DNA from 2 places in the Pseudomonas sp. GW456-E7 genome. Region 1 is predicted to be linked to the other one. Evidence: riboswitches for the same ligand, from Rfam matches in the RefSeq annotation. Region 1 holds a riboswitch; the other holds the start of a gene.

Region 1 (14,361 bases):
CGCTGGAGCAACTCGGGCTCGACGCTGCCACCACTGAAGTGGCGCATGTCGCGGCGCTCGCCGATGGCGCGGTAGACCGCTGCGCGTTCGGCTTCGGTGAATGCGTTGTCTGTCATGGCCTCTTCGCGAGCAAGCCCGCTCCCACATTTAAAAGTGAGCTGCCTGAAGACATGCAATCCCCTGTGGGAGCGGGCTTGCTCGCGAAGGCGGCCTCAAGGTCCGGCGCAAACAGCGCGGCAATCGCCGTGGGATTGGACGGAAAATAAAAGTGCACATAAGAGGCAGTCATCCGCCCCTCACGATAAACCGCTTCCGCGCCGCGCCCGCCGTTAGGGCTCACGCCCCGGGCAATCGGCGCCAGTTCAGTGCTGGTCAGCGAATGGTGATAGGTGTGCCCGCGCAGCGGACCTTCCGGCAGTTCCACCGCTTGCAGCGCCAGCGCCGCCAGACGCTTTTGCATGACCGCATCACCGGCCAGCAAGCCCGCCAGTTCCGCGCGAGTGCCCTCGACATCGGTCAGGGAATCGAGCAGATACAGCATGCCGCCACACTCGGCAAGCAAGGGTTTGCCCGCCTGGTGGTGGGCGCGGATCGCCTCGAGCATCGCGGTGTTTTGCGCCAGCGCGACATGGTGCAGCTCCGGGTAACCGCCCGGCAGATACAGGCTGTCCGCCTCCGGCAATTGGCGGTCGCGGATCGGCGAGAAGAATGACAGCTCGGCGCCCATCGCCCGCAGCAAATCCAGGCTCGCACCGTAGGTGAACGCAAAGGCTTCGTCACGGGCCACGGCAATGCGCACACCGGCCAGTAGCGGTTCGGCGACGATGACATCGGGGGCGGCGAACTCGACGGCCGGTGGCAGCGCGACCTCGCAACTGTTGGCCAGGGCATCGGCTGCCGCATCGAGGCGCAGGTCGAGATCGTTCAGCTCACTGGCTTGAACCAGCCCCAGGTGTCGGCTCGGCAGTTCAATCCCGGTTTCCCGGGACAGCGCGCCGTACCAGCGCAATCCTTCAGTCAGGCTGCCCTCGAGCAATTGCGCGTGGCGCAGCGTGCCGACGCGGTTGGCCAGCACGCCGGCGAACGGCAAGTCCGGCTGATAACGCGCCAGCCCCAGGGCCAGTGCGCCGAAGGTCTGGGCCATGGCGGTGCCGTCGATCACACCCAGTACCGGCACACCGAAATGCCGCGCCAGATCGGCGCTCGACGGCGTACCGTCGAACAGCCCCATGACGCCTTCGATCAGGATCAGGTCGGCTTCAGCGGCGGCTTCCCACAGCAACCGGCGACTCTCCTGCTCGCCGACCATCCACATGTCCAGTTGATACACCGGTGCACCGCTGGCACGTTCGAGGATCATCGGATCGAGAAAGTCGGGGCCGCACTTGAACACACGGACCTTGCGCCCCTGATTGCGATGCAACCGGGCCAGCGCCGCGGTGACGGTGGTCTTGCCCTGGCCGGAGGCCGGCGCGGCAATCAGAACCGCCGGGCAATGGCGAGGCTGGTTCACAGCTCGACGCCTTTCTGCGCTTTGATCCCGGCCTGAAAGGCGTGCTTGATCATGCCCATTTCGGTGACCGTGTCGGCCATCTCGATCATTTCCGGCTTGGCGGCACGCCCGGTGACCACCACGTGTTGCATCGGCGGCCGGGCCTGCAAGTCGCTGAGCACCTGATCGAGATCGAGGTAGCCGTGCTTGAGGGCGATGTTCAGCTCATCCAGCACCACCAGGCCGATGGACGGATCGCGCAGCAGTTCCCGGGACACCGCCCACGCTGCTTCGGCGGCAGCGATGTCGCGCTGACGGTCCTGGGTTTCCCAGGTAAACCCTTCGCCCATCACATGAAAACGCACCTGCTCGGGAAAGCGCCGGAAGAACAACTCTTCGCCGGTACTGTTGCGGCCCTTGATGAACTGCACCACGCCGCATTGCATGCCGTGCCCCATGGCGCGGGCGAGCATGCCGAAGGCCGAACTGCTCTTGCCCTTGCCGTTACCGGTCAGCACCAGCAACAGACCACACTCGTTCGGGGAATTGGCGATGCGCTCGTCGATCACGGCTTTTTTGCGCTGCATGCGCGCCAGGTGGCGTTCGTCACGATCGGGGGTATCAGTCATGGGGGAGCTCTCCGTTGAGACAGGAATAACGGCGGGCAGGCACAGCAATAGAAGGCAACAAGCCTGGCATCGCCCACCGTGATGCCGCTGGATGAATCAGGCCGGTCTCCGGGCTCATGAGTGGCGCGTAGCCAGACTGCGCGCCTTCCCGCATCGAATCGACACAGTGGCATCAGACACAGTTTTCACTCATTTACCGTTGCGGGGGCAGCGCCGGAATTGCGGGTCTTCGACCAACAGAAGAACTCGCTCACCGGCTTCCCTGTTTCACTCTGTCGACCCAAGTCACAGAGCACCTGAAACAAGCCGCGAAGGTTAGAGGGTTGGGGGTGGAGCGTCAATTAAAGCCGGGAGGCCATCGGCCGAATAACTGTCGTCACTCAAAAAACTGACGTCAATCTTGTGCCTCGCTCTCAGCAGTGATATCAAAGAGCCACAACCTCACAACACAATAACAAGGGTGAGCCCATGCAAGGCATGATCATCAGCAATCCAAAGCTGGAATTCCTGCGCCCTGTGCTCGAGCGCTGGTTCGAATGCATCGACCGCTATAACGCCGTCCGCGGTGATGGCGACACCCCCTACTGGCACGACGAAAAAGCCAATCTCGGACTGCTGTCTGCCGCCGCCTGGATGGCCGAGATGGTCACACTGCAACAGACGCCCACCCGCAAGCAGACCGAAGAAGGCGAACGCAACAGCCGCGCCGACCTGTTCCTCGCCTCGCCCGAAACCCGCGCCTACATCCAGACCAGCCAGCGCTGGCCACGGGTCAACAGCCTCAATCTGAGCCAGGCCCTGCTCGACATCGCCAGCGATGCGAAGCGCCTGAGCCACGCCAGCGACCTGAAACTCGGCTGCCTGTTCGTCGCCCCGCAAAAAGCCCAGCAAGGCGCGACACCGGAGGAACTCCAGGACATGGTCGACGACCTGCAAAAGGAACACACCTGCGCGGTCGCCTGGTATTTCCCGTATGCCTACCGCAAGTTGCGCAATGAAGCCGGCAACTATCACCCCGGCATTGCGGTGCTGTTCAAGGAAGCACGTGGCTAGGGGTTGAACCATTGGACGACAACGCGTCTCTATGATTAGAACAAGGCACTCATAGGGAAACCCGTATGCGCACGCCCCCGCTCGTTCTCGTTATCGCGATCTGCGGAGGGCTCGCCGGTTGCAGTGAGACCGCCGGCCTGCAAGTCTCCGACGGCACCGGCCCTTCACCCCAACTGCCGCCCCCCAACAAGACCCTGCTCCCAACTGTGAACATCGCCCCGGCCATCGGCTGGCCACAGGGCGCGAAACCCGTCGCCGCCGCGGGCACTCAAGTAGCCCCTTTTGCCGAAGACCTGGATCACCCCCGCTGGCTTTATGTGCTGCCCAACGGCGACGTGCTGGTGGCGGAAACCAACGCACCACCCAAACCCGAAGACGGCAAAGGCATTCGCGGCTGGGTCATGAAGCAAGTCATGGGGCGCGCCGGAGCTCGCGTGCCCAGCGCGAACCGCATCACCTTGCTGCGCGACAAGGACCACGACGGCGTCGCGGAAACCCGCACGGTGTTTCTGCAAAACCTCAACTCGCCCTTCGGCATGACCCTGGTCGGCAAGGACTTGTATGTGGCCGACACTGATCGCCTGCTGCGCTTTCACTATGAAAGTGGCGATACGCAGATCAAGTCACCGCCGGTCAAAGTGGTCGACTTGCCGGGCGGCCCACTGAACCACCACTGGACCAAAAACGTCATCGCCAGCAAGGACGGCCGTAAGCTCTACGTCACCGTGGGCTCCAACAGCAACGTCGCGGAAAACGGCATGGACAAGGAAGAAGGTCGCGCAGCGATCTGGGAAGTGGACCGCGCCACCGGCCAGCAGCGGATCTTCGCCTCCGGCCTGCGCAACCCCAACGGCATGGCCTGGGAGCCGCGCAGTGGCGCGCTGTGGACCGCGGTCAACGAGCGGGATGAAATCGGCAGCGACCTGGTCCCGGACTACATCACCTCGGTCAAGGACGGCGCGTTCTATGGCTGGCCGTACAGTTACTACGGCCAGCATGTCGATATTCGCGTCGAACCGCAAAACCCCGACCTGGTGGCCAAGGCCATCGCTCCGGACTATGCCGTCGGCCCACACACGGCATCACTGGGCCTGACCTTCGCTGAAAACAGCAAGCTGCCGCCGCCCTTCACCCAAGGAGCCTTCATCGGGCAGCACGGCTCCTGGAACCGTAACCCCCACAGTGGCTACAAAGTGATTTTCGTGCCGTTCAGCGCAGGCAAACCTGCGGGGACACCGATTGAAGTGCTCAGCGGTTTTCTCAACGAAAAGGAAGAAGCCATGGGCCGCCCGGTGGGCGTGGTGATCGACCGGCAGGGCGATCTGCTGGTGGCTGATGATGTGGGGAACAAGGTGTGGCGGGTGTCGGCTGCTAGGTAACGTTATCACTGAAACATAAAAACCTGTGGGAGCGAGCTTGCTCCGGGCGGCGATCCGACGATGAGGCCAGCACACTCAACATCCTGGTTGACTGACATGCCGCCTTCGCGAGCAAGCTCGCTCCCACAGGGTTCAGGGTTCAGGGTTCTAGCGCTTGCGGCAGAGTGTGAGCCCGTCACCCAACGGCAACAACGACAGATCCACCCGCACGTCATCCTTCAACGCCAGGTTGAGCGCCTGGATCGCCCGGGTGTCCGCGCTCTCGGGGTTGCTCTCAAGCACGCGCCCGCTCCACAGGGTGTTGTCGAACAGCACCAGCCCGCCGACCCGCAGCAAACGCAGGGCATGCTCCAGATAACGCGGGTAGTTGGCCTTGTCGGCATCGATGAACACCAGGTCGAACTGCTCGCCCTGACCTTGCCGCTCAAGCTCGGCGAGGGTTTCCAGTGCGGGCGCCAGGCGCAGGTCGATCCGCCCGGCGAGTCCCGCTTCCTGCCAGTAGCGCCGTGCGATGGCGTTGTAGTCGCCGGGGATATCACAGCAAATCAGCGAACCGTCAGCCGGCAATGCCGCCGCCATGCACAGCGCGCTATAACCGGTAAAGGTGCCGACTTCAAGCAAGCGCCTGGCCCCCGTCAGCTTCACCAGCAAGGCAAGAAACTGTCCCTGCTCCGGCGCTACCTGCCAGCGCGCCATCGGCAGCGCCTGGGTCTCATCGCGCAAGCGCTTGAGCAGTGGCGTTTCGCGCAGGGAAACATCAAGCAGGTATTGATACAGGGCGTCGTCGAGATTCAGCGTGCGAGCAGTCATGAGCAGCAGCTCCGGACGTTACGGGTTGCGCGCCAGATGTTCAGGCTGCAGAACACGCTTGGCGCTCAGGTAAGCCTTCTGCCAATAGGCCTTGGACAAACTGTCGAGCTTAACGGTGCCGCCGGTGGCCGGCGCATGGACGAAACGCCCTTCTCCCACGTAGATCCCGGCATGACTGACCTGGGAACCGCCATTGGTGGCGAAGAAAAGCAGGTCACCCGTCTGCAGGCCTTCCTTGCCAACACTCGCCGCTTGCATGGAGATCATCTCGCGCGTGGTGCGCGGCAAGGCAATACCGGCGACATCGCGGTACACATACGCGATCAGGCCGCTGCAATCAAATCCGGAATCCGGCGTGTTGCCACCCCAGCGATAAGGCGTACCCACCAGGCCGAGCGCGCGAAACAGCACGTCTTCCGCTTCGGGCGAAAAAGCTTGTGGGGAACCAAATACGATGGGCGCGCGAACCACCGGCGCAGGAGGCGGTGTGCGGCTGGCGCAGGCACTGAGCAGCGCTGCGAAGAACATGATTGCGAGGCGGGCCGACGTCGTCATAAGCAGAACATCCTGATCTGGCTGCGGCTTTTTCTGCGGGGAGCGCAGAAAAGAAAACCGCCTGCGTTGGACGCAGGCGGTTTGCCATCATTTGTAGATCAAGATTCTAGCGGCTACGCGACAAACTTCAAGTAAGACTTTAAGTTCGCCTTACAAAATGTCCGCTTATTTACGTGCAGTGACGATTGGCGACGCGTTAGGTGCCATCGCCAGGGCGCGCTTGGCCTCGATGAAGGTCTTGCTCCAGTAGCTGTCGCCCAGGCTATCGATGCGCACGCCACCGCTGCGGCGGCTGCTGGAGTGGATGAACTGGTTGTCACCCAGGTAGATCCCGGCGTGACTGACGCGACCACGACGACCGTTGGTTGCGAAGAACAGCAGATCGCCCGGCTCAAGCTTGCTGCGCGAGACCAGCGGAGCGTCCACGTTGATCATTTCGCGGGTGGAGCGTGGCAGGTTCATGCCCGCTTCTTCGCGGAACAGGTAACCGATGAAACCACTGCAATCGAAGCCGGCTTCAGAAGTGCCGCCGAAACGGTAACGGGTACCGATCAGGGACATGCCGCGTTCGAGGATGCTGTCGGCCAGGACCGGAAGCTGGTAGGACTTGCCGCCAGCGAAGTCTGCGAGTTCTTTTTCGGTGGCCAGCTCTTCCTGAAAGAGGGCGGAAGACTGGGCAGTGGCCGAGTTTTGAACCTGCTGTTGCGGCGCTTGCTGGGCCACTGGAGTGTGGGCAGCGCAACCGAACAACAGGGTGACGAGTGCGAGGGGCACGAGGGGTGCGAAGCGATTTAGCATGGGCACGACCGTGGCTGAAGTTGTAAAGAAGTCGAGACTATGCCCGCTATCGACCTCATTTGCAAATTCAATCAATCTTTTTGTGACTTATTGGTTTCTCGTTTACATCTAAGCGCTTAAGCCCATTTTAAACACACACGCGGCCTGCAACCTTGCAGGAAAGCGGATTTTCTGGCGCCTGAAATATGCCGAACCGGCTAAAAGCCCCGGTTCCAGCGGGTTTACCAGCCGAGGGTTTCTTTCAGAAACGGGATTGTCAGCTTGCGCTGAGCCTGGAGGGAGGCCTGATCGAGACGCTCAAGCAGCTCGAACAGCGCGCTCATGCTGCGGGTGCCGCGAGTCAGGATGAAATGCCCGACCTCATCGGTCAGGTGCAGTCCGCGACGGGATGCGCGTAATTGCAGGGCACGCAATTTGTCCTCGTCGGACAGTGGGCGCATCTGGAAGATCAAGGCCAGGGTCAGGCGCGACTTGAGGTCCGCCAGCTTCACCGGCAACTCGCGCGGGGATGTCGACGCGGCAATCAGCAGGCGCCGGCCGCTGTCGCGCAGGCGATTGAACAGATGGAACAGCGCCTCTTCCCAGTCCGCCTTGCCGGCAACCGCCTGCAGGTCATCGAGGCAGACCAGTTCGTACTGCTCAAGGTTATCGAGAATCTCGATACCGCGATCGAGCAGCTCGGCCAGCGGCAGATAAACCGCAGGCTCTCCCAATTGCTCGAAGCGCAGGCAGGCAGCCTGCAACAGATGCGTACGCCCTACCCCATCCTTGCCCCAAAGGTAGATCAGGCTTTCGGTCCAGCCGGCGTCGGCTTCGCATAGCCGCTCGACATAGCCGAGTGCAGCGGCATTGGCGCCTGGGTAGTAGTTGATAAAGGTGGCGTCGTCACGCAGACGCACACCTAGGGGCAGCTGAATCGGTTTCATGCTGACTGAACAGTTCCAAAGGAACCGTTAGTGGCCTCTGTGTAAAGTTTGCGAAGTTTATACCCGTGAAGCGGGCCGCACAATGCGATAGACCACAAGCAAAATCAAAGGTTTGCGTTAACGCACCGATTTTATGACAGTTTCTTTGGCGGTGCATGTGACAGTCGCGCTGTGTAATCAGGCTGACCCGGCACGAACCCGGACAGCCCGCCATCGCCCATCGACACCTTTTACCCCTGCGGTTCGTCGACGCCCCCGTAGATATCGGAATCCTTATACAAATCTTGCACATGGCGCACCAGCACCATGATCACCGCGGCGACCGGCAATGCCAGCAGCACACCGGTAAAGCCGAACAGCTCACCCCCGGCCAGAATCGAGAAAATCACCGCCACCGGGTGCAGACCAATCCGGTCACCGACCAGCAACGGCGTCAGCACCATACCCTCCAAGGCCTGGCCGACCATGAACACCGCGACAATGCCGAGCATCGGGTAAAGATCGCCACCGAACTGGAACAGCCCTGCAATCAGCGCCGCACCGATGCCGATGATAAATCCCATGTACGGCACGATCGCTGCCAGACCGGCAATCAGGCCAATCAGCAAGCCCAGCTCCAGCCCGACCAGCATCAGGCCTGCCGCGTAGATCACCCCCAGGGCCACCATGACCAGCAACTGGCCACGAATGAACGCACCGAGTACTTCATGGCATTCACCCGCCAGCGATACCGCGCGCTCCTCACGATCACGGGGCAGCAGGTTGCGGACCTTGGCCATCATCAGGTCCCAATCGCGCAACAGATAGAAGCTCACCACCGGGATCAACACCAGATTCGCCAGCCAGCCAATCAACGCCAGCCCCGAGGCAGTGGCATGACTCAGTACCACGCCGACAACATCGGAGGTCTGGCTCATATGTTCGCCGATGGCTGCCTTCAGCCGGTCGAACTTCCAGAAGCCCTCCGACAGGCCGAACTTCGATTGTGCCCAGGGCAACGCCGTGTGCTGCAGCCAGTCGAGCATCTGCGGGGCCAGCTCATACAAACGAAACAGCTGCCGGGCGAGCAACGGCACCAGGACCAACAGCAGCGCGGTGAGGATCAATGTAAACAGGGCAAACACCGCCACTACACCCCAGGTGCGAGACAGCCCCGCCTTCTCCAGTCGATCCACCAGCGGGTCGAACAGATAGGCCAACAGCAGGGCCACCAGGAACGGCGTCAGGATCGGATGCAACAACCAGACAAAAACACAAAGCAGGACCACCCCGCCGAGCCAGAACCAACGCCGCGTATCGGCCATGAACCACTCCATTGCTTCTATATAAAGAGAGAAAAACTACCAGCGAAACCGCAGTTGCGGGGTCGGGGCTGGCGCAGGTGCAGGGGCTGGCACCGCACCACCGGCGGCCGGCTGAACCGGCACTGCCGGCGTCGGTGCCTGAGCCGCTGGCGCTTCCTGCAACCGTGCCAGCGACAGTTGTGCACGCAATTGTTCGGCACTGCCATTGACCCGGTAGACGATCCGGTCGCCGTCGACGCTTTGCACGCGCCCGCCAAATGGCTCCAGCAAGCGTCCAAGGGACGCGTAGTGTTCAAGATTCATGCCTTGCACTTCCAGCAATTGCGCGCTCGAAGCACCGGGCTTGGCGACAAACCGCGGCGCCAGGCGCTCATTGACCGCCAGCATCACCGCATCGGCCACGGCGGCCTGATCGGCGCCCTGCACGCTGCCTGCCTCTTTTTTATCCCCCAGCCACAATTGCCACTTGGCTTGCCACTGCCCGCCCTCCTCCCTGGCGTGTACCGCGAGCAGGGCGTCGGCGTTGTAGCGTTCCGATGCCGCAAGCAACGGTGCGGAATCTGCGCCTTCCAGATTCGGCGCGGTCGCGACGATCTGTTCGTTCAGGTCCGCCAATGGCAAGCGCAATGGCAAGCCCCGGTGCTGGGCAGCCCGACGCAGCGGCGCCGCGCTGGCCTGGCCGTCGCCCACCAGGCTTGAACCCTCGGTGGAATCGTTGAGCCACCAGCCGAGGATCGACGGCCGATTGGCCCCCCACATAGCCAGGCCGGCGCGGCGCAAGGCCTGCTCAGTGGTTCCCGGGTCGAAATCGACTTTCAGGACTTCCGGCGGACCGGCTTCAAAACCGTATTGGCTGATGATCTGTTGCGGATCTTTGCGAATGGCCGCCAGCCCCGGATTCTGAGCAGCCTTGGGGTCACCGGTCAGGCGCAACACCAACGTGTCCAACGCACGTTGAGTCGCCTGGTCACGCTCCTCGGGCGACTGGCCATTCACCGGCTCGCGCACCTGATACAGGCCTTTGACGGTTTCGGCTTGACTGACCAGGCTGACCACTGACAAACAACTCACAAGCAAGAATTTACAAAAACGCATGGAAGATTCCTGACGACAAGAGCGGCTGGATCAGACCGCATGAAGACGATCGAGCAAGGCTGTGACCATTGCCCGACGCAAAACATTCACACGTTCCGGGTAAGTTTTCGCACTGTCATAACGATAGACGGTTAATCGCGACATCTTATACAGCCAGGCAGGATGCCACCGACACCGCGCATCAACGGTTTTTTTTAACGGATATGGCCCTGCTGTCGGCCTGAGGATGGCCGCTGCGGCTCAAGCCTGATAAAATCGCGCGCCTTCGCAGACCGGCAACAGCCGGGCACTTTCGAAAATCGCGTGAGGCAATCGCCTTCGTCGATTTCGGCGGCCCCGCTGGACTCGGTCGTTACCCCTGAATCCCCCCTAAAGGCCTGGATCATGAGCAAGCAACCCTCCCTGAGCTACAAGGACGCCGGTGTAGACATCGACGCCGGTGAAGCATTGGTCGAACGCATCAAGAGCGTCGCCAAGCGCACTGCGCGCCCGGAAGTCATGGGCGGCCTGGGCGGTTTCGGCGCCCTCTGCGAAATCCCGGCCGGCTACAAGCAGCCTGTGCTGGTTTCCGGTACTGACGGCGTTGGCACCAAGCTGCGCCTGGCACTGAACCTGAACAAGCACGACAGCATCGGCATCGACCTGGTTGCCATGTGCGTCAACGACCTGGTGGTGTGCGGCGCCGAGCCACTGTTCTTCCTCGACTACTACGCCACCGGCAAACTGAACGTCGACACCGCTGCCCAGGTTGTTACCGGCATCGGCGCTGGCTGCGAACTGTCGGGCTGCTCGCTGGTTGGCGGTGAAACCGCTGAAATGCCGGGCATGTACGAAGGCGAAGACTACGACCTGGCCGGCTTCTGCGTCGGCGTCGTGGAAAAATCCGAAATCATCGACGGTTCCAAGGTTGCTGCCGGCGACGCCCTGCTTGCCCTGCCGTCTTCCGGCCCGCACTCCAACGGCTACTCGCTGATCCGCAAGATCATCGAAGTGTCCGGTGCCGACATCGAAAACACCCAGCTCGACGGCAAGCCGCTGACCGACCTGCTGATGGCCCCGACCCGCATCTACGTGAAGCCGCTGCTCAAGCTGATCAAGGAAACCGGCGCTGTCAAAGCCATGGCCCACATCACCGGTGGCGGCCTGCTGGACAACATCCCGCGCGTTCTGCCAAAAGGCGCGCAGGCTGTGGTTGACGTGGCCAGCTGGACCCGTCCGGCCGTGTTCGACTGGCTGCAAGAGAAAGGCAACGTTGACGAGAACGAAATGCACCGCGTGCTGAACTGCGGCGTGGGCATGGTTATCTGCGTGGCTCAGGAGCACGTTGAAACCGCCCTGAACGTTCTGCGCGAAGCGGGCGAGCAGCCTTGGGTCATCGGCCAGATCTCCACCGCTGCCGAAGGCGCGGCTCAGGTAGAACTGAAGAACCTCAAGGCTCATTGATGTCTCCGACCTGTGATGTGGTGGTGCTGTTGTCCGGCACCGGCAGTAACTTGCAGGCCCTGATCGACAGCATGCGGACCGGCGACAGCCCGGTCCGCATCGCTGCGGTGATTTCCAACCGCGCCGACGCCTACGGCCTGCAACGCGCCAGGGACGCGGGTATCGACACCCGCACCCTGGATCACAAGGCTTTCGAAGGTCGCGAGGCCTTCGATGCCGCGCTGATCGAACTGATCGACGCCTTCAACCCCAAACTCGTGGTACTGGCCGGATTCATGCGCATTCTCAGCGCGGGTTTCGTACGCCACTATCAGGGTCGCCTGCTCAATATCCATCCCTCGCTGCTACCCAAATACAAAGGGTTACACACTCATCAGCGCGCGCTGGAGGCTGGCGACGCCGAGCACGGCTGCTCCGTGCACTTCGTCACCGAGGAACTCGATGGCGGACCACTGGTCGTACAAGCTGTAATACCGGTAGAGTTACAGGATTCACCGCAGAGTCTGGCGCAGCGGGTCCATGTTCAGGAACACCTGATCTACCCGATGGCCGTACGCTGGTTTGCCGAAGGTCGTCTGTCCCTCGGCGAGCAAGGTGCTTTACTGGATGGACAGCTACTCGCGGCCAGCGGCCACTTGATTCGAAACTAGGAGATTTTATGCGTCGCGCCCTGCTCTTCGCTTGCGCTCTGCTCGCTTTGCCCTTCGCTCAGGCGGCAGAACTTCAACCCTTCTCCGCCAGCTACACCGCCGACTGGAAACAGCTCCCCATGAGCGGCACTGCCGAGCGCAGCCTCGAAAAAACCAGCGACGGCAAATGGAAACTGAGTTTCAAGGCATCGATGATGATTGCCAGCCTGTCCGAGGAAAGCACCCTGACCCTGGACAAGGACACGCTGCTTCCGGAGTCGTACCACTTTGAACGTGGCGGCCTGGGCAAGGCCAAGAAATCGGATCTGGATTTCGACTGGAACACCAAGATGATCACCGGCACCGATCGCGGTGACGCCGTCAAGTTGCCCCTCAACCGCGGCATGGTCGACAAGTCCACCTACCAGTTGGCACTGCAGCATGATGTTGCTGCCGGCAAAAAGACCATGAGCTATCAAGTGGTCGATGGCGGTGAAGTCGACACCTATGACTTCCGCGTGCTGGGTTCGGAAAAAGTCGACACCAAGGCCGGTCAGATCGATGCGATCAAGGTTGAGCGCGTGCGCGACCCGACGCAGAGCAAACGCATCACCGTGATGTGGTTCGCCAAGGACTGGGATTACCTGCTGGTCCGCCTGCAACAGGTCGAAACCGACGGCAAGGAGTACAACATCATGCTCCTCGACGGTACGGTCAATGGCAAGGCTGTCAAAGGCAGCTGATCCGTTGCTAAACAACAAGCCTCGCTAATGCGGGGCTTTTTTCTGACGGATTGAAGAGTTAGTCAAGGGTGTACCTCCCCCGACGACCATCCCGTAAAGCCAGACAAGCGTAGAATTAGACTGTTGTGCAGTCGTTATCCAACGCCCGCCGGGTTGAATCACGCTATCTGCAGGTCCTCCAGGATGGTACATAAACCCCGACCAGCCAAACGCCCTGTCTAAAGCTCCCTGCGGAGAAAATCGCGCGCACACTTGCTCAATCAAAGCGCCTCCAGAATGACCAGCAACAAGCAGCATATGATCATCCTGCTCGCGAATGGTAACCCATCTGCCAAGCAACTCTTTTGTCTTTACCGGCTTCCCCTCATTAAAAGACGGGTCTGGGTTGCCGTTTTCATCCAGGCCGACCAACAATGCACCCGAGCTACCGGTACCGCCAATGCAGCGAAGGCGCCCATCCTTCAAAACCAACAGATTGTTCAAGGTGGTTACGTCTTGCGCCTCAATTAATACAAAACCCTGATTACCAAAATCTTTATCCACATTGCCATCAGTTCCGACCCCAACAACAAAGCCTTGGTTGCGCCAGAAATAGCCTGCAACAAGAATTCTCCCACTGCCCTGGATTTCAACCTGCTCCGGGTAGAGCATGCCATTGGGATGGGTGAGTTCGACTACCCCATCTTTCCCAAAAGAAGTATCCATTGTTCCGTCGGCCAATAATCTGATCAACAGGGTCTTGCTCCCACTGTTTGACAAATATCCGCCGCAAACAAGTATTTTTCCATCGGATTGCAGGCACCCACGTACTCGGGTGATGCTGGTATGCGACTCCGGAAACACCGGGAGTACCACTCGACCGAAAACCAGATCCGGGCTTCCATTGGAATTAAAACGCGTCAAGGCCGGCTGGGCAGTTCCGCTAGTAATAAAGGACGCGCCTATCACCACGATTTTCTTATCAAGAGGCTGCACCAACGCCCGCCATATAGCTGAATTTTTTCCATCTTGAAACCGCCATTTCAACCACCCTTGATTTGCAAAGCTGGTGTCCAGCACGCCGTTTTTGTCAGCCCGACAGAGACAGAACTCCTGACCCGCATTCATCGCCACCGTCAAAGACTCGGTGCCAGTATCGGTGTCAGCAATCAGTGAAACGGCATCTTCTGTGGGTGTCGGCACCTCGAATTTGCCGCCAATTGCAAAAGTAGGATCTAACTCACCATCCACCCTGGTAACTTTATGCGTTGCCATTGCTTCTCTCCTAAAACTGGGAAAAGAACACCTTTCGCTCGGCAATGGCTTACACAACACTCACCATCCTCTGCCCCATACAGAAAGTGCGTTCAGTCGAGGCGATTCAACCACGCATAACGCACTCCGGCTACTGTCATAAATGACAGTTGGACGAAGATTGAATGTTCACCGACAAGAAAGTGGAACGCGAAACAAAAGGAATGCTCTATAACTTCAACGTCTTTTTTGATCGAATGAATTCCCTACTG
Region 2 (14,361 bases), on a different contig from region 1:
TCTGGCAGGACACCGCCCACCAGGGCGTGCATACGGTGATTGTGCAATGGACGGCCTATGGCGATTCGGACTTCGGCGGCGCCGACGGCTGGCTCGCCGGCAGCCTGAAACAGGCCCAGGCCCAGGGCCTGAAACTGGTGCTGGGCCTGCACATGGACCCGGCCTATTACCAGCGCATCAATGAACTGGACAGTGCCGGTCTGGCAACGTACTGGCAAACGCAACTGGGGCAGTCGCTGGCCCGGCAGCAGAAGCTGCGCAAGGACTGGAAACTCCCGGTCAGTGGCTGGTATCTGCCCATGGAACTGGATGACCTGCACTTTCTGCCGCTGGATCGCCGGCAAAAGTTGCAACGCCAGCTCAAGGATTTCGCCGGCAAGCTCGACGCGCCGCTGCACATCAGCGTCTTCAACGTCGGCAAACTGTCGCCACAGGTGAATGGCCGGTGGCTTGGGGAATTGGCCAGCGCAGGGATTCAAGTGTGGTGGCAGGACGGAGCCGGCACCGGACGCTTGCCAGCCATGGTTCGCAACGGCTATGCCCAAGCCCTGCCCTGCTCCATCGGCATCGTCAGGGAAGCCTTTCGCCAGGTCAGTGTTGCCGGGCAACCCTTTCGTGCCGAACCCATGCCCCCCCAATCCACATCGCCGGGCTGCCACCCGACGTCGGTTTTCTCCCTGCGCTACCGGCCGTGGGGTAAGGTGATTCTCGACAACCAGCACAACAGCAAGGTCGGCGATGTACAAAACCATTGAAGACGAAGTGCTGAGAAAGTCGGCGCCGGCCAAGCTCAAAGCCGAGTTCCTCCAGCATGAATTTGATCGGCTACGCTCCTTTTGCGTATTGATCTACATCGCCAGCATTGCCATCTGGATTGCTTACGACCTGATCCTCAGTTTCATCGGCGGACAACCATTCACCTGGCTTTCGCTGGTGTTTATCGGCGCCTTCGCGACTTTCGTCATCATCCTTCGGCTGATCCGCGATGCCCGGCATTTCCAGACGCTGAACCTGCTGTTTGTGTTTGCCATGGCATTCGGCACGCGACTGCTCACCGAAGGCCTGCCCGACGATCACCAACCCGGATGGCTGTTGCTGGCGGCTTCGACCACCCTGTTCACGGCCTCGGTATTGCCGCTGAACCGCTGGTCGTTCTTTGCCGCGCAAATCGTCACCTGGTCGTTTCTCAACCCGTTCTACAACACGGATCTCGGACACATGGAGCTGAGGGGGGTGATGGCCATCAGTTACTCGGCATTTATCTGCGGCCTGACCATCTACAGCTTCCTGACACTGCGCAAGGCCAAGCTGTACAACTTCATCATGTCCAAGTTGCTGCTGGACCAGGCCTACATCGACACACTCACCGAAATCCCCAATCGCCGCTCGTTCATGACCCGCGCCGACCAGCATTTGAACAAAGTGCCGCGGGAGAACGACCACTACCTGGCGATGGTCGATATCGACAATTTCAAGAAGGTCAACGACGTCCATGGCCATGACATTGGCGACGAGGTGCTCAAGCGCATCGCCCAGGACATCAAGTCGGTGATGACCCATCACGAATATGCGCGCCTCGGTGGCGAGGAGTTCGCGATTTACCTGGCCGGGGAACGCCACGAAGACGTCGAGGCGCTGGCCGCTGAATTGTGTCGGGTGGTGCGCGAACAACCCACTCGATACCCGGTGACCATCAGCATCGGCCTGGCCCGGGTGCTCGACGGCGACACGTTGAACCAGGCGCTGGTCAAGGCCGATGAAGCCTTGTATGAGGCAAAGCATACGGGGAAGGATCGGTATACCTTTCATCAATGAACTGATACATCCCACTCGCTGCACTGAGCGTTTCTCATCCGTACCGTTGTGTCCATTGAAAAACGATCTGTTTAAACCCGAATAACTGATCACTACTGTCAACTTTGACAGTAGACGCGTCGAAGCATAGGAGGAAATACTGGCGCGGCAGCTGACTGTCGACACCAAAGGGAATCGGACATGAATACGGCCAGAACTTTACTTCTTTGCACAACGCTGGGAATAGGTTTAACCGGTTGCAACGTTCAACAGGACGCGACTGTTTCTAAGGTCAACGAAGAGTGCCGCGAATTGGTCACCAATGGGCGCATTGGCCAGAATGGCCCGGAAGTTTGCGTCACAACTCCCCTTTCAAAAAGTGCCACATCCATCTCCGGGACTGTCGTTGGGACTACGGCCACAGGCCCGTTCATCGTAACGGCGGTAACCAGCGATGGGGACATCTTGAAACAGGTACCCACTCTGTCGGGCCTCAACTTCACGATGTCTCAATTAAATCTGCAAAACCTGCCAGGCAAGGGCATTTCATTTTCGGTGTTTGTAAACGATATCAGTTCACCGCCTACCAACCTGGTCATTGGCCAGGAGCCACCCTCAACATGCTTACGTAACACTCCAAACTATCCGCTATGCGGTACTCACCCGGGCGCAATCTTTTTTCCGATTAAAACATCCATCACCACTATTTTTTTGGTTCCGTCGAAGGCGAATTACGGAGCGACGATGCTCCCCAAATTAATGGGGCTGAACCCGATTAACTGGAAGGTAGACCGATTTATCAGCTACTTGCCAAACGTTCCAGTTCAGATAAAGCCAGGGGAAGTACAAACCGTTTTTGCGACCATTAACGACGACGAATCATTTGCCTACCCGGTCAAGCAGACTGTTCTGCCAAGTCAACCGCAGCACTGAGCTGACCTAGTGCTTGAATGACGTCATCACCCGTTCGGCATTTTCATCGCAACTCATGCCCGCAGGCTTCGCCTGGATGGTGTCGATCCACCCCAACAACTGCGCCTTGCTATGGGCCAGGTGCCGTTGCATCTCTTCGATTTGCTCGACCTTGCGATACAGGCCGGCCATCAGCTCATCGTGCTTGAATGCGCCGGTCACATTGTCGGGGAGCAACTGATTGAGTTCTTCCAGGCTGAAACCGGCCTGTTGTGCGCATTGGATCAGTTGCAGGGTTTGCAGCGCCTGTTGCGAGTAACGCCGATAACCGTTGGCAGAGCGCTCGACCTGGCGGATCAAGCCCTGAGACTCGTAAAAACGGATGCGCGATGCGGTCAGGCCGCTCAACTGCGCCAATTCACCAATTTTCATTGCGACCTCATTTGCCTGCTTGACATTAAAGTTAACTTTAAGCTTAGCCTCTACTCATCAGTATGAGGAGTCAAGCATGTCACCCTTCCAAACCTTGAATTTGCCCAACGGCCAGACCATCGCCAATCGCATTGCCAAAGCCGCGATGGAAGAGAACCTCGCCAACACCGATCAAGTACCCGATCAGGCACTGCTTCGCCTGTATCAAGCCTGGGCCGAAGGCGAAGCCGGTTTGTTGCTGACCGGCAATGTGATGATCGACCGCCGCGCCATGACCGGCCCCGGTGGTGTCGCACTGGAGGACGAGCGACATCTGGAACGCTTCCGCCAGTGGGCCAGCGTCGGCCGGGCCGGCGGTGCGCATTTCTGGATGCAACTCAACCACCCTGGCCGCCAGACCATGGCCAACCTCGGTCAGCAAGCACTGGCGCCGTCGGCGGTTGCGCTGGATCTCGGCCAATTCTCGAAGATGTTCGCCGAACCCAAGCCCATGGGCGAGGACGACATCCAGGAGGTGATCCGCCGTTTCGCCACCAGCGCCGCACTGGCGGAGAAAGCCGGTTTTACCGGTGTGCAGATCCACGCCGCCCATGGCTACCTGCTCAGCCAGTTCCTGTCGCCGCTGACCAATCGACGCACTGATCGCTGGGGTGGTTCACTGGAGAATCGCGCGCGCCTGTTGTTGTCCGTCGTCGAGGCGGTTCGCCAGGCGGTGTCGCCGCAATTTTGTGTGTCGGTAAAGCTCAATTCAGCGGATTTCCAGCGCGGTGGTTTCGATGCCGATGATGCCCGACAAGTGATCCAGTGGCTCAACGAACAACCGATCGACCTGCTGGAACTCTCCGGTGGCAGCTACGAAGCACCGGCCATGCAAGGCGAAGCGCGCGACGGCCGAACCCTGGCACGGGAGGCGTACTTTCTGGAAATGGCCGGTGAACTGGCCAGCGTGGCGCGCATGCCAGTGATGGTGACGGGCGGGATCCGGCGTCTGGCAATCGTCGAGCAGGTCCTCGACAGCGGCATCGCCATGGCCGGCATCGGCACTGCCCTGGCCGTGGAGCCGCACCTGGTCAAGCATTGGCGCGAAGGCAAGCACAGCCACCCGCAACTGCCGCCGATCCGCTGGAAGCGCAAACCCCTGGCGGCGCTGGCGAGCATGGCGGTGGTGAAGTTCCAGCTGCATCGCTTGAGCCGTGGGCGCAAAACCCGGCCTGAGGTTTCGGCGCTATGGGCGTTGATTGTCGACCGGTTGTACATAGGCAAGCGTACCCGGCAGTATCGGCAGGCGATGGGCAAGTGATTCAAATGTGAGGTTGGCAGCTACACCGCTTTCGCGAGCAGGCTCGCTCCCACAGGGGGTTTCGGGCGATTACAAAGCTTGTGTTCAACACCGATCAATTGTGGGAGCGAGCCTGCTCGCGAAGAGGCCGGAACTGCCAAACAGAACTCAACCAGGCAGCAACTCGTCAATATGCCGATACTCAGCCTGCAACTGCGCCGCCAGCACCCTGCTGCGCCCGAGCCGGATCGGTCCGCGCTCGATGTCGATCAACAGCCCCGGACACGCAAGCACAGGCAGCAACGACCAGTCCTTCAACCGGCCATCGGTCACCAGCAGCAACCGCTGCTGCTCCGCCGGAAAACGCTTTTGCCTTGCTGCGAGCCATCGCCCCGCTTCGCCCAATGCCGCCAGCAGCGGCGTGCCACCACCCGCGCCAAGGCCATCAAGCCAAAGGCGCAGCCCCGTCGAGGCCTTCAATCCCTGCACCTGCCACTTGGGAGCAGCACCGCTGGCCGTGAGCAACGCCAGTCGTGCGCGCTGGCGATAGGCATCGTCGAACAACTGCGCCAGCAAGCCCTTGGCATCGCTCAATGCCTGATGACGGCGGGTCGATGCGGAGGCATCGACTATTACCAGCCACAGTTCATGGGGCGAACGCGTGCGCAGTTGGAACATCAGGTCGTCGCGCTGACGCGGCCGGCCATTGAGCAAGGTGCCGGGCCAATTGACCGAGCCACTGCGGGCGGCGTGACGCTTGCCCTGTTTGCCATGGTCCAGTCGCCCGGCTCGGGGTCTGGCATTCGCCCCCGCGTCGCAGCGAGGGCGAATGCCTAGGGCTTTTTTGGCCAGCTCGGCACTTCACGTCGTGCGCCGGTCGCCAGCGCCTGGGCAGGCAATTCGCCCCACTGGCCCTGCCCTTCACCCGGATTGTCGTTCTGCGGCGCGGTTTGTTGCGCAGTTTGAGATTGCGCAGGTGCCGGCGGCGAATGCTCGCGACGACGATGGCGCAAGGCGAACTCGGCAACGGCGTCGATATCTTCCTCGGCGATAGCGTTCGCCCCGCGCCAGGCGGCGTGAGCCCGGGCGGCACGCAGCCAGACCAGGTCAGCGCGCAAACCATCGACGCCAGCGGCAAAGCAACGCTCGGTAATCCGGGCCAGCGCCTGGTCGTCGAGGGGAATACTCGCCAGGGCGTTGCGTGCGTGTTGGCAACGTTCACGCAGGGACGCCTGCGCCGCTTCCCATTCGGCGCAGAAACCCTGCGGATCGCTGTCGAAATCCAGGCGACGGCGGATGATCTGGCCTCGTTCGGCCGGTGCTGTGTGGCCACCAAGGGCGACATTCAGGCCGAAACGGTCGAGCAACTGCGGACGCAGTTCACCCTCTTCAGGATTCATGGTGCCAATCAGCACGAACTTCGCCGAGTGCCGATGGGAAATGCCGTCGCGCTCGACCAGATTGGTGCCGCTGGCGGCCACATCGAGCAGCAGGTCAACGAGGTGATCAGGCAACAGATTGACCTCGTCGACGTAGAGCACGCCACCGTCAGCCCTGGCCAGTACGCCGGGTGAGAACTGCGCGCGACCTTCGCCCAGCGCCGCGTCGAGATCGAGGGTGCCGACCAGGCGCTCTTCGGTGGCGCCCAGCGGCAATGTGACGAACTGACCGCTGGCCAGCAGGTCCGCCAGACCACGGGCCAGGGTCGACTTGGCCATCCCGCGCGGGCCTTCGATCAGGACGCCGCCGATTTTCGGGTCGATGGCGGTCAGGTACAGGGCCAGCTTCAAATCGTCGGCGCCGACCACGGCGGAGAGCGGGAAATGCGGGGTGTCGGTCATTGTTCTATCTCGGTCATGGTCGGTGATGTCATAGACACCTGTATCCCTGTGGGAGCGAGCTTGCTCGCGATGGCGTTTGTCCAGTCGAAGAAGATGTTGCCTGACAGACCGCTATCGCGAGCAAGCTCGCTCCCACAGGTTCAAGCGTGTCAGCTGTCTTCTTCTATATCCAGCAACAGATTCTCCAATGCCTCACGGTAGGCGCCCGGCTCCTTCCACATTCCGCGTTGTTGCGCCTCGAGCATGCGTTCAGTCATGTCGCGCAAGGCATGGGGATTGTGTTCACGGACAAAATCCCGGGTGTCAGGGTCGAGCAAATAGGCGTCGGCCAGCAACGCGTACTGGTGATCGTCGATCAACTGCGTGGTGGCATCGAAGGCGAACAGATTATCGACGGTCGCGGCCATTTCGAACGCGCCTTTGTAGCCGTGGCGTTTTACCCCATCGAGCCACTTCGGATTGGCCGCCCGGGAACGGATCACCCGGTTCAGTTCTTCCTTCAAGGTGCGAATCTTCGGCAGGTCCGGCTGACTGTGATCGCCATGATAACTGGCCGCCGCCTCGCCTTTCAGGCTTTCCACCGCCGCGAGCATACCGCCCTGGAACTGGTAGTAATCGTTGGAGTCGAGCAAATCGTGCTCGCGGTTATCCTGGTTTTGCAGTACGGCCTGCACCTGGCTCAGGCGCTGGCTGAACTGTTCACGGGCGGCGGTGCCTTCGTCGGAACCGCCGTAAGCGTAGCCGCCCCAGTTGAGGTAAACCTCGGCCAGGTCCTCGCGGGTTTGCCACAGGCGACCATCGATGGCGCCCTGCACGCCTGCACCGTAGGCCCCGGGCTTGGCCCCGAAAATCCGCCAGCCGGCCTGACGTCGCGCAGCGTCTTCATCCAGCCCGGCCTGCAGCAAGGTTGCACGTTCGGCACGCACCTTGGCCGCCAACGGATTGAGGTCGTCCGCCTCATCCAGGTCGGCCACCGCTTGCACCGCCGCGTCAAACAGCCGGATCAGATTGGCAAAGGCATCGCGGAAGAAACCGGACACGCGCAAGGTCACGTCGACCCGAGGACGGTCGAGCAAACTCAACGGCAGAATCTCGAAATCGTCGACCCGCTGGCTGCCGGTGGCCCAGACCGGGCGCACGCCCATCAACGCCATCGCCTGGGCGATGTCATCGCCGCCGGTGCGCATGGTCGCGGTGCCCCACACCGAGAGGCCGAGCTGGCGCAGATGATCGCCGTGGTCCTGCAGGTGCCGCTCCAGAATCAGGTTGGCCGACTGGAAACCGATGCGCCACGCCGTGGTGGTCGGCAAATTGCGCACGTCCACCGAGTAAAAGTTGCGCCCGGTGGGCAGCACGTCCAGGCGACCGCGACTCGGCGCACCGCTGGGGCCGGCCGGGACGAAGCGACCGCTGAGGGCGTCGAGCAGACCGCGCATTTCCGCTGGGCCGCAGGCGTCCAGGCGCGGGGCGACTACTTCGCGCAAACCATCGATGATGGCCTGCACTTCATTCCAGCCTGCCCCTTGTGGGAGCGGGCTTGCTCGCGAAAGCGGTGGGTCAATCGACATCAATGTTGAGTGTTCAACCGATTCGCGAGCAAGCCCGCTCCCACAGGGGTTATTCAACGCGTCCGAAATCAATTGCGCGGCAAACAGTTCCAGGCGCTCGCGGGTATCGCCCGCCGTGCGCCAGGTATCTTCGCTGATGTCCACAAGAGCCTCGGGACGCGACCCGATCCATGGCTCGGCCAGCGCACAATCCAGCGGATCAAACCCCAACGCAAACGCCTTGGCCAGCGCCCGCAGCAGACTCGATTGCGCGCCTCGGCCATCGCCCCGTGGAATGCGCAACAACGCCAGCAAGGTGTCGATACGCAAGCGCCCGGTGGGCGATTCGCCGAACACATGCAGGCCGTCGCGGATCTGCGACTCTTTCAAGTCGCACAGGTAAGTGTCGAGTCGCGGCAACCAGATCGCTGCGTCGGCATCGCTGTCGAGTGGCTCGTCCAGTTGCAGTTCACGGTCGATGTGCGAGTCGCGTACCAGTTGCAGGATGTCGCGCTGCAACTCCCGAGCGCGGCGCGGATCGAGCAACTGCGCTTCGTAATATTCGTCCGCCAAGAGTTCGAGGTTGCGCAGCGGGCCGTAGGTTTCGGCGCGGGTCAGCGGTGGCATCAGGTGATCGATGATCACCGCCTGGGTGCGCCGCTTGGCCTGGGCGCCCTCGCCCGGGTCATTGACGATGAACGGATAGATGTTCGGCAGCGGCCCGAGCAGCGCATCCGGCCAGCAGTTTTCCGACAGCCCCACACCCTTGCCCGGCAGCCATTCGAGGTTGCCGTGCTTGCCGACGTGGATCACGCCGTGGGCGCCATAGGTGTGGCGCAGCCAGAAGTAAAACGCCAGGTAGCCGTGGGGCGGGACCAGGTCCGGGTCGTGATACACCGCGCTCGGATCGACCTGATAACCCCGCGCCGGTTGAATGCCGACGAAGGTCAGGCCAAAGCGCAGGCCGGCGATCATCATCCGTCCGCTGCGGCACATCGGGTCGTTTTCCGGCGCGCCCCAACGTTCGAGCACCGCCGCACGATTGGCTTCGGGCAGGGCATTGAACATCGCCAAATAGTCGTCCATCCCCAGGCTTTGCTGGCACGGACGCAGGTCGAGGGTATCGAGATCGTTGCTGACGCCCCCCAGCAACTGCTGGATCAGCGCGGTGCCGCTGTCCGGCAATTCGGCCGGCAGCGGATAACCTTCGGCATGCAGTGCCCGCAGGATATTCAGCGCGGCAGCCGGGGTGTCGAGACCGACGCCATTGCCGATGCGCCCGTCGCGGGTCGGGTAATTGGCCAGAATCAAGGCGATGCGTTTTTCGGCATTGGGCACCCGCGCCAGTTCGACCCAGCGCCGCGCCAGTTCGGCAACGAAGTCCATGCGCTCCGGTTGCGGCCGATAGCAGACCACATCCGACTGACTGCGCTCACTGCGCCACGCCAGGTCCTTGAAGCTGATCGGGCGGCTGATGATGCGCCCGTCCAGCTCCGGCAAGGCAATGTGCATCGCCAGATCGCGCGGGCCAAGCCCCTGTTCACTGGCGCGCCAACCCGGTTCGTTGTCCTGGGCACAAATCGCCTGGATCACCGCAATATTGCGCCGGAACGGCCGCAGGTGCGGCGCCTCGGGACTGGACTGGGCGAAGCCGGTGGTGTTCAGGATCACCGAGACACCGGCTTCATCCAGCCAGTCCTCGACCGCGCCCAGGCAGCCTGGCTCTTTCAAACTGGCCAGCGCAATCGGCAACGGATTCAACCCCGCTGCCTGCAAGCGTTGGCAAAAAACATCGATGAAAGCGGTGTTCGCCGCCTGCAAATGCGAGCGGTAAAACAGCACCGCCGCCACCGGTTGACCGGCGTGCCATTCGGCCTGCCAGTCGCTCAGTGCGGCAGAGTGTTTGTGCGGATGGTAGATCGCCGTGCGCGGCAGGGTTTGTGGTTCGCCCCAGGTGTAATCGCGCGCCAGCCAGCGGTTGGCCAGGCAGCGGAAGAAATCCAGGGCATTGCCCATGCCGCCCTGACGCAGAAATTGCCAGAGCCGGTCGCGGTCCTCGGCGCCGACGGTACTCAAGTCGCTGAGCTCTGGGTCGGGGCGGTCATCGCCCGGCACCAGGATCACCTGCACGCTGCGCTGGGACAGCTCGACCAGGCGCTCGATACCGTAACGCCAATAGGCGATGCCGCCGTGCAGCGAAATCAGGATCACCTTGGCGTGACGCAACACCTCATCGACGTACAAATCGACCGAGGCATGGTTCTGCACCTGCATCGGGTTGGCCAGGCGCACACTCGGGTAATCCTCGGGCAACTGCTGCGCCGCCTCGGCGAGCAGCGCCAGGCTGGAGTCGCCGCTGCACAGGACCACCAGCTCGGCGGGGGTTTGTCCAAGGTCGGCGATGTTGTCATCCGACACGAAACCGCCGGGCTGGGTCCTGAGCAGGTGCATGGGTTACACGCTGAGCGCAGCGCGCAGTTGCGCTTCTAGTACGGCGGCGTCCAGTTCCTGGCCGATCAGCACCAGACGGGTGATGCGCGCCTCTTCGGCACCCCACTGGCGGTCGAAGTGCTTGTCGAAACGCGTGCCCACGCCCTGGATCAGCAGGCGCATCGGTTTGTTCGGGACGGCGGCGAAACCTTTGACCCGCAGGATACCGTGCTGGACCACCAACTGGGTCAGCGCGTCCATCAGCAGGCTTTCGTCGGCTTGCGGCAGTTCGATGGAGATCGAATCGAAGGCGTCGTGATCGTGGTCGTCATGATCATCGTCGCCATCGTGATGATGGTCGTGGTGGCTGTGGCGACTGTCGATGTGTTCTTCGGAGCCGGCACCCAGGCCGATCAACACGTCCAGTGGCAGGCGACCGCTGCTGGCTTCGATGATTTTCACCGCTGGCGGCAACTCTTCGGCGACTTCCAGGCGCACGCGGGCCAGGTCGGCCGGGTTGATCAGGTCGGATTTGTTGAGAATCACCAGGTCGGCGCTGGCCAGTTGGTCGGCAAACAGCTCGTGCAATGGCGATTCGTGGTCCAGGTTCGGGTCGAGTTTGCGCTGGGCATCGACCTGGTCCGGGAAGGCGGCAAAGGTGCCGGCGGCCACGGCAGGGCTGTCGACCACGGTGATCACCGCGTCAACGGTGCAGGCACTGCGGATTTCCGGCCACTGGAATGCCTGGACCAGAGGCTTTGGCAGGGCCAGGCCCGACGTTTCGATGAGGATGTGGTCGAGATCGCCGCGACGAGCCACCAGTTCGCGCATCACCGGGAAAAATTCTTCCTGGACGGTGCAGCACAGGCAGCCGTTGGCCAGTTCATAGACACGGCCGTTGGCTTCTTCTTCGGTGCAACCGATGGAGCACTGCTTGAGGATTTCGCCGTCGATGCCCAGCTCGCCAAATTCGTTGACGATCACTGCGATGCGGCGCCCTTGGGCGTTGTCGAGCATGTGCCGCAGCAGCGTGGTTTTACCCGAGCCGAGAAAGCCTGTAACGATGGTGACGGGAAGTTTGGCCAGTGTTTTCATCGGATGCCCTATGGCTAGGTGGCGGGCATACGGGACGACGACCGGCAACGCAGATGCGCGTGCCTGAAGAGTTCGCCACCGGATCACCCCGCCCGGTTGAATTTGAGAATCTGTGTCGAGGCAGGTCTCCTGGCTGACGGTGTGCCGGCCTTGGGCCTGGCATTCGCTGCGCCTTCCCGCCGGCCTCATGGATTGAGCCTGCAGTGGCGTGGCAACGAACATCACCGTTCACAGTTGCGGGGGCAGCCGCGGCATCGACCGCGTTCCCTTCTTAGCTTCGACAAACGCCGAAGAACCTCGAAAGCGCAAGGCTACGCATGGTATTGGGGCGGGTCAATCTTTGCCCGGCTCCCCCAACCTTATTGACTGCACCATTCCCCTGTAGGAGCTGCCGCAGGCTGCGATCTTTTGATCTTGATTGTAAAAAGCAAGATCAAAAGATCGCAGCCTGCGGCAGCTCCTACAGAGATCGTTTCGATTCAGTTGAGAACCCTTGCCAATTGACGCCCAACCCTCGCCCATGCTCTCCTACGCATCTTGTTACGGGTGCCCTTCACAGGGTGAAACGGGAAACCGGTGAATCATGTGCTTTACTCTAAAGCCATGTCAGTCCGGTGCTGCCCCCGCAACGGTAAGCGAGCGAAGCATCAGATCCACTGTGCCACTGCGGCATGGGAAGGTGGTGTTTTCAGGTTCAGGCCCAAGCCTTTGCCCCTCGTGAGCCCGGAGACCGGCCCGCAACATAAAGTGACCATAACGATCACTGAAACAACAAACCCGCGGTGGGCGGGCGCTGTTTGAAACGCTGCGCGCCTGGTCGTGCAGTTTTTTGCATGCGCTCTTGATTCCCCGCTGACAGACCAGAGGGAAACGCCATGTCGATCATCAGCAGCACCGGCCACACTACAGCCAGCACCACTTCTACCCTGACTCAACGTCTGACCGCCGCCGTCTGCGCGTCGATCCTGGGCGCGTGCCTGGTGTATTTCGCCGGTTTCTCGCACATCGAAGCGGTGCACAATGCCGCCCACGATACCCGTCACAGCTCCGCGTTCCCGTGCCATTGAGACCTGCTGACATGATCAAGCGTATTGCGCAAACCGCAGGTTTCACCGGGCTGCTGGCCGCCCTGTTGCTGACCCTGCTGCAAAGTTTCTGGGTCGCGCCCCTGATTCTTCAGGCCGAAACCTACGAAAAAGCCGAACCGGCTGCCGTTGAAATGCATGAACACGCCGATGGCGCGATGGCTGCCCACACCCACGACGCCGAAGCCTGGGAGCCGGAAGACGGCTGGCAGCGCGTGCTGTCGACCACTGGCGGCAACCTGGTGGTGGCCGTCGGTTTCGCCCTGATGCTGGCCGGCCTGTACACCTTGCGTGCGCCGACCAAAACCTCCCAGGGCCTGCTCTGGGGCCTGGCCGGCTATGCGACCTTCGTGCTCGCGCCGACCCTCGGCCTGCCACCTGAACTGCCAGGCACGGCCGCCGCCGATCTGGCACAACGGCAACTGTGGTGGATCGGTACCGCCGCCTCCACCGCCGTCGGTATCGCGCTGATCGTGTTCAGCCGTCACTGGCTGATGAAAGTCCTCGGCGTGGCGATCCTTGCCGTTCCCCATGTGATTGGCGCACCGCAGCCGCAAGTGCATTCGATGCTCGCTCCGGAGGCACTGGAAACCCAATTCAAAATCGCTTCGCAACTGACCAACGTGGCGTTCTGGCTGGCCCTGGGCCTGATCAGCGCCTGGTTGTTCCGTCGCAAAAGCGATGGCCAATACCACGCATGACGGACGTCAGCACAGCGCCGACCCTGGTGGTCGGCCTGGGCTGCCAAAAGGGCTGCCCCGTCAGTACCTTGCTGGCGCTGCTCGACCAGGCACTGGAGGCGCACCAGATTGCCCGCCATGAAATCAAGGCCCTGGCCAGCATCGATTCGAAGCGCGACGAACCTGCACTGATTGAACTGGCGCAGCAGCTTGGCCTGGAATTGATGTATTTCAGCAGTGAACAACTGGCCCCCTATGAGCCGCAACTCAGCCATCAATCGCAAATAGCGTTTGAACGCACCGGTTGCTACGGCGTGGCGGAAAGCGCCGCACTGGCCCTGGCCGAACAACTGGCCCAGGCCCCGGCAAAACTGCTGATTCCCCGACAAAAATATGCCCAGGCAACCCTGGCATTGGCTGGCGCGGCATAAAATCCCCGATAATCCCCGCCTCGATCATGAACATTCTTCATCTGAAGCCCTGTTCAGCCCCTTTTATCCCCTCAGGAACCGACGATGACCGTCTACTTCATTGGCGCAGGTCCCGGCGACCCCGAACTGATTACCGTCAAGGGCCAGCGGCTGATTCGCAGTTGCCCGGTGATCATTTATGCCGGCTCTCTAGTGCCCGCTGCCGTACTGGAAGGTCATTGTGCGGAGCAGGTAGTCAACAGCGCCGAACTGCACCTGGAACAGATCATCGACCTGTTCAAGGCCGCCCACGCCAAAGGCCAGGACGTGGCCCGGGTACACTCCGGCGATCCGAGCCTGTATGGCGCCATTGGCGAACAGATTCGCTATCTGCGTGAGCTGGGCATTGCGTTCGAAATCGTTCCGGGCGTGACGGCCACCGCCGCTTGTGCAGCACTTCTGGGTGCAGAACTGACGCTGCCGGACGTTTCACAGAGCGTGATCCTGACTCGCTACGCCGACAAGACCACCATGCCACCCGGAGAGGAATTCGCCAGCCTGGCCCAACACGGCGCGACCATGGCGATTCATTTGGGGGTCAATCACCTGCCGAAGATCGTTGAGGAACTGCTGCCGCATTACGGCGCCGATTGTCCGATTGCGGTGGTTCACCGCGCGAGCTGGCCGGATCAGGACTGGGTGACGGGAACGCTTGAGGACATTGCCGAAAAGGTTGCCGCCAAAGGGTTTCGGCGCACGGCGTTGATTCTGGTGGGACGGGTGCTGGGCAGTGATCACTTCAGCGAGTCGTCACTGTATCGCGCGGGGCATGCGCATCTCTATCGCCCATAAGGCC

Evidence for each region. Region 1 has a riboswitch for cobalamin ahead of cobO (cob(I)yrinic acid a,c-diamide adenosyltransferase). Riboswitches for the same ligand answer to the same signal wherever they lie in the genome.
Region 2: another riboswitch for cobalamin. It lies ahead of AC07YV_RS25455 (CbtB domain-containing protein); the one in region 1 lies ahead of cobO (cob(I)yrinic acid a,c-diamide adenosyltransferase).

What each region holds. Positions count from the first base shown of each region.
Region 1 covers NZ_JBWKZB010000049.1:20,676-35,036, forward strand. Annotated here, with positions in the region: gene bluB (5,6-dimethylbenzimidazole synthase) at 1-116, opposite strand, end outside; gene AC07YV_RS24675 (cobyrinic acid a,c-diamide synthase CobB) at 113-1,513, opposite strand; gene cobO (cob(I)yrinic acid a,c-diamide adenosyltransferase) at 1,510-2,121, opposite strand; cobalamin riboswitch at 2,204-2,436, opposite strand; gene AC07YV_RS24685 (hypothetical protein) at 2,590-3,174, shown strand; gene AC07YV_RS24690 (PQQ-dependent sugar dehydrogenase) at 3,240-4,553, shown strand; gene AC07YV_RS24695 (O-methyltransferase) at 4,701-5,363, opposite strand; gene AC07YV_RS24700 (C40 family peptidase) at 5,382-5,918, opposite strand; gene AC07YV_RS24705 (C40 family peptidase) at 6,084-6,716, opposite strand; gene hda (DnaA regulatory inactivator Hda) at 6,938-7,642, opposite strand; gene AC07YV_RS24715 (AI-2E family transporter) at 7,873-8,946, opposite strand; gene AC07YV_RS24720 (DUF2066 domain-containing protein) at 8,983-10,041, opposite strand; gene purM (phosphoribosylformylglycinamidine cyclo-ligase) at 10,426-11,484, shown strand; gene purN (phosphoribosylglycinamide formyltransferase) at 11,484-12,134, shown strand; gene AC07YV_RS24735 (DUF3108 domain-containing protein) at 12,143-12,856, shown strand; gene AC07YV_RS24740 (hypothetical protein) at 12,881-14,110, opposite strand.
Region 2 covers NZ_JBWKZB010000053.1:7,333-21,693, reverse strand. Annotated here, with positions in the region: gene AC07YV_RS25500 (DUF4434 family protein) at 1-755, shown strand, start outside; gene AC07YV_RS25495 (GGDEF domain-containing protein) at 739-1,815, shown strand; gene AC07YV_RS25490 (hypothetical protein) at 1,996-2,727, shown strand; gene AC07YV_RS25485 (MerR family transcriptional regulator) at 2,734-3,138, opposite strand; gene AC07YV_RS25480 (NADH:flavin oxidoreductase/NADH oxidase family protein) at 3,215-4,438, shown strand; gene AC07YV_RS25475 (VWA domain-containing protein) at 4,586-5,131, opposite strand; gene AC07YV_RS25470 (magnesium chelatase ATPase subunit I) at 5,251-6,258, opposite strand; gene cobN (cobaltochelatase subunit CobN) at 6,408-10,256, opposite strand; gene cobW (cobalamin biosynthesis protein CobW) at 10,260-11,330, opposite strand; cobalamin riboswitch at 11,433-11,645, opposite strand; cobalamin riboswitch at 11,858-12,083, shown strand; gene AC07YV_RS25455 (CbtB domain-containing protein) at 12,206-12,397, shown strand; gene AC07YV_RS25450 (CbtA family protein) at 12,409-13,116, shown strand; gene AC07YV_RS25445 (cobalamin biosynthesis protein) at 13,113-13,526, shown strand; gene cobM (precorrin-4 C(11)-methyltransferase) at 13,611-14,357, shown strand.